2 regions of the Cellulomonas sp. T2.31MG-18 genome follow, and region 1 is predicted to be linked to the other one. Evidence: predicted binding sites of a transcription regulator. Region 1 holds the regulator's gene; the other holds the start of a gene.
The links. Region 1 encodes HrcA, which represses chaperone genes, less so after heat shock. Its sites were predicted from a motif close to TTNGCACTCGNNNNNNNCGAGTGCNAA; they were not measured.
Positions count from the first base shown of each region.

Region 2: groES (co-chaperone GroES) is a predicted target of HrcA. The motif match lies at 1,450-1,476, and genes of this name have one in related genera.

Region 1 is NZ_CAXWGW010000004.1:54,153-56,613, reverse strand. It holds gene dnaJ (molecular chaperone DnaJ) at 1-768, opposite strand, end outside; gene hrcA (heat-inducible transcriptional repressor HrcA) at 804-1,829, opposite strand; gene ACFQTY_RS14965 (DUF3097 domain-containing protein) at 1,954-2,461, shown strand, end outside.
Region 2 is NZ_CAXWGW010000001.1:953,714-956,174, reverse strand. It holds gene ACFQTY_RS04500 (MerR family transcriptional regulator) at 1-326, opposite strand, end outside; gene ACFQTY_RS04495 (WhiB family transcriptional regulator) at 599-895, shown strand; gene groES (co-chaperone GroES) at 1,020-1,313, opposite strand; gene ACFQTY_RS04485 (SAM-dependent methyltransferase) at 1,520-2,461, shown strand, end outside.

The DNA of each region.
Region 1 (2,461 bases):
GACGAACACGTCGTGCCGGCGTTCACGCACCTCGAGGTACAGGTCGCCGGCGGGACCCCCGGCCGGACCGACCTCGCCCTGCGCCGTGAGCTTGATCCGCGTCCCGGTGTCCACGCCGGCGGGCACGTCCACGGAGATGGTGCGACGGGAACGCACGCGACCCTCACCGGCGCACTCGGTGCACGGCTCGGGGATCACGGTGCCGAAGCCCTGGCAGGCGGCGCAGGGCTGCGTCGTCATCACCTGGCCGAGGAACGACCGGGCGACGCGCTGGACGGAACCCCGGCCGCCGCACACCTCGCACGTGCGCGGCGAGGTGCCCGGCCGGCAGCAGCTGCCCTGACACGTCGGGCAGACGACGGCGGTGTCCACCTGCACCTCGCGGTGCGACCCGAAGGTCGCCTCCGAGAGGTCGATGTCCAGCCGGACCAGCGCGTCCTGACCGCGTCGTGCGCGCGGGATCGGCCCTCGCTGCGCCGTCGCCCCGGTCGCCGCGCCGAAGAACGTCTCGAAGATGTCCTGGAAGCCGAAGCCGCCACCCATGCCGCCCGCAGCGCTCGGGTCGCCGCCCAGGTCGTACGCGCGGCGCTTGTCCGGGTTGCCGAGCACGTCGTAGGCGCGCGAGACGTCCTTGAAGCGCTCCTCGGACGCCGGGTCGTTGCCCGCGACGTCGGGGTGCAGCTCGCGGGCCAGGCGCCGGTAGGCCTTCTTGATCTGCTCGGGGGTCGCGTCCCGCGGCACGCCGAGGATCTCGTAGTAGTCCGTCACAAGCAGGTGTGCTCGCTTCCTTCGAGGTCGGCCGGTCAGCCGGCCAGGATCCTGGTGAGGTACCGGGCGACCGCACGCACGGCGGCCATCGTGCCCGGGTAGTCCATGCGGAGGGGTCCGACGGCGCCCACGCGGGCCACGCCGGACCCCTCTCCGCCGTAGCCGCTGGTGACGAAGCTCGTCTCGGCGAGGCCTGCGTGCTGCGTCTCGCGCCCGATCCGGACGGCGACGGCCGTGTGGTCCTCCGCCATCTCGGCGAGCAGGCGCAGCAGCACCACCTGCTCCTCCAGCGCCTCGAGCACCGGACCGATGGTGCGGCTGAAGTCGGCTCCGGCCGTCCTGGCGAGGTTGGCGGTACCGGCGACGACCACCCGCTCCTCGCTCTCCTGCGCGAGCGTCTCGGACACGGCTGCGACGACGACGCGCACCAGTGCTGCGCCGGCGGGGCTCAGCTCGGTGACGAGGTTCTCCAGCGCCTTGGAGAGCTCGGCGAGCCGCAGCCCGGACAGGGCGACGTTGAGCCGCACCCGCAGGCGAGCCACCAGCGCCTCGTCGAGGTCCTCCGCGAGCTCCAGCGTCCGCTGCTCCACCCGGCCGGTGGTCGTGATGATGACGACGAGCAGGTGACGGGCGCCGACGGGGACCAGCTCCACGTGCCGCAGCGACGAGCGCCGCAGCGACGGGTACTGCACCACCGCGACCTGCTGGGTCAGCTGGGCGAGCAGCCGCACGGCTCGGTCGATGACGTCGTCGAGGTCGACCGCCTGCTCCAGCAGAGCGCTGATCGCCCGCCGTTCGGGCAGGGAGAGCGGCTTGACCTCGGCCAGCCGGTCGACGAACTGCCGGTAGCCCATGTCGGTGGGGACCCGACCGGCCGAGGTGTGCGGCTGGACGATCAGGCCGGCCTCCTCGAGGGCGGCCATGTCGTTGCGGATCGTCGCGGGCGACACCCCGAGCTGGTGCCGCTCCGACAGGGCCCGCGAACCGACCGGCTCACGGGTCGCCACGTAGTCCTCGATGATCGCGCGCAGGACGTCGAGGCGTCGGTCTTCGCTGCTCATGCGTCCCTCCCGCCCGTCACAGCCGGATCGCTGCGGATAGCACTCCACGCAGTCGAGTGCCAATTCTACGCAACGTCGCGGGAGGGTGACGGAGGCGCCGTCCTCGTGCCCCTACAGTGCCCGGGTGACCGAGGACCGCTACGGCCGCGACGTGCTGGCCGGGACCCAGGCCGTCCCCCACCGAGCCGCGCCCCGCGCCCGGCCGTGCCCGGCGGAGCCGGGGCTCGTGGTCGAGGACGTCGAGACGGGCTGGGTCGGCGCGGTGGTCCGGGTGGAGAAGTCGGGTGGTCAGCACGTCGTCGTGCTGGAGAACCGCCGCGGCCGCACCCGCACCTTCGGGCTGGGGCCCGGCTTCTGGGTCGACGGCGAACCGGTGGTCCTCACCGCACCGGTGGGCCGACGAGCGCCGGCGGCACCGGCGCGCACGGCATCCGGCTCGCGTGCCGTCGCAGGCGCCCCCGCGCGTGTCGCCCGCGCCAGCCGGATCTGGGTCGAGGGCCGGCACGACGCCGAGCTGGTCGAGAAGGTGTGGGGCGACGACCTGCGCATCGAGGGCGTGGTGGTCGAGCTGCTCGACGGGGTCGACAACCTGGTGGAACACCTGCGGAGCTTCGCCCCAGGTCCGGACCGTC
Region 2 (2,461 bases), on a different contig from region 1:
GGCGTCCGGGACGCGCTCGGCGCCGGTACGGCGACCCGGTCGGGCACCGCGTCCAGGAGCGAACCGCCGGAGACCTCGGTGGCGAGCGCGATGCGCGCGGCCTCGCCGGGTGCGACGCCGTCGATGGTGAGCCGCCGCATCACCAGCAGCCGCGCGAGGTCCTCGGCGCCGTACCGACGGTGGGAGCCGGCCGGGTGCTCGGACGGCCCGAGGCCGTAACGGCGGTCCCAGGTCCGCAGCGTCGCCGGTGCGACGCCGAGGCGACGGGCGACCGCGGCGACCGTGAGCGCCGGCGCCAGGTGCGCGGCCTGCTCGTCTTCGGCCATGACGCGATTGTGCCAGGCCGCAGGACCCTCAGCACTGCAGTGGTCGCGCTCCCGCGCCTGATGCCGTGGCCTGCACCGACACTCGGACCGGACCTGGGCACGCGTCCATATCGTTTCACCGAGGCTGAACTTTCGACCGGGTCTTGAACAACCTATGGCGCGGTTGCTACGGTGACCAAGCACCACCCGATCGACCGGCACCGCCCGTTGCGGCGCCAGGGCGGTCCGCACGCAGCGGCCGACGAGGCCGAGAACACGAGGAGGACGACCAGATGGCCGAGATCTCGCGCTTGCCCGGTCCGGTGATGGACCTGTGGGAGTGGCAGTTCCAGGGAGCGTGCCGCGACGCCGACGAGAACCTCTTCTTCCACCCTGAGGGCGAGCGGGGCGCCGCCCGCCGCCGGCGTGCCGAGGCGGCCAAGGCGATCTGCGCCACGTGCCCGGTGATCAAGGAGTGCCGCGAGCAGTCGCTCGCCGTGCGCGAGCCCTACGGCGTGTGGGGCGGCCTGTCCGAGGACGAGCGGGCCGCTGTGCTGGCCGAGCGGGCGGGCCACCGGCACGTCGGCTGAGAGAGCTCAGCACTCCACGGACCCGAACGGGTTCCACGGACCCGAACGGGTTCCACGGACCTGAACGACGAGGGCCCCTCTCCCGACCGGGAGAGGGGCCCTCGTTCATGACGGGGGGCGAGGATCAGCCCACGACCGCCAGCACGTCACGCGCGGACAGGATGAGGAACTCCTCGCCCGCGTACTTCACCTCGGTGCCGCCGTACTTGGAGTAGATGACCTTGTCACCGACCGCGACGTCGAGCGGCACGCGGTTGCCCTTGTCGTCGATGCGACCCGGGCCGACGGCGAGGACCTCGCCCTCCTGCGGCTTCTCCTTGGCGCTGTCCGGGATGACCAGACCGGACGCGGTCGTGGTCTCGGCCTCGAGGGCCTTCACCACGATCCGGTCCTCGAGGGGCTTGATGGAGACCGACACAGCGGACCTCCCCTTCGCATGTGAGTAGTTCAGCAGGTCAGTGCCGCACCGTCAGCCGCCGTCGTCGCGGTGCCGGGACCTGGGTGCGGTTGGCACACTCACGGGGAGAGTGCCAGCTCCTCACTCTAGGAACGCCTTAGCACTCGGTCAAGGCGAGTGCCAGCGACAGGCGGCGTCGCCGCCGGTCGCCGTGCGAGGATCGCCGCATGGACGCCGCCAGCCTCTCGCTCCTGCTCAGCGAGCAGGGCTGGGCGTTGCTCACCGCGCTGCCACCGTACGACGAGCAGCGCGTGATGGCCCTGTCCACCCGGCTGCAGGCCGAGGGCCTGGACCCGGCACTCGTCGCCGCGGCACTGACGCAGTCACGCCTGCGCGCGCGGGCGCGCACCAAGTTCGGGGACTTCGCGGACGGGATGCTGTTCACACCGGCCGGTCTGGAGCAGGCGACCCGCCTGCCGGTGGCGGCGCACCATGCGCGGCGCTACCTCGCCGCCGGGCTGACCCGGGTGGCGGACCTGACGACCGGGATCGGCGCCGACGCGATGGCGCTGGCGGGCGTCGGCATCCAGGTGCTGGCGGTGGACCTCGACGAGGTGACCGCCGCGGTCGCGACGGTCAACCTGCGGCACTTCCCCGAGGCACAGGTGCGCCACGGCGACGGTCTGCAGCTCGACCTCACGGCGGAGGGCGTCGACGGCGTCTACGCCGACCCGGCCCGGCGCAGCGCCGCTGGACGGCGCAGCTGGGAGCCGACGGACTGGACCCCGCCGCTGGACGCGCTGCTCGCGCTGCGTGACCGGGTGCCCGCCGTCGGCCTCAAGCTCGGACCAGGGCTCCCCCACCGGCTCGTGCCCGACGGCGCGCTCGCCCAGTGGGTCTCCGTCGACGGCGACGTCGTCGAGGTGGGTCTGTGGTTCGGCCCCCTGGCACCCGAGGGCCCCGGACGGTCAGCGCTGGTGCTGCGCGACGGCCGCGCGCACACGCTGGCCGGCGGGACGGACGACGACGAGCGGCCGCCGGTGGGCGCCGTCGGCACCTACCTGTACGAGCCGGACGGCGCGGTGATCCGCGCCGGGCTGGTCGGCACCGTCGCGCAGGGCCTGAACGGCCGGCTGCTGGACCCCACCATCGCGTACGTCACCGCCGAC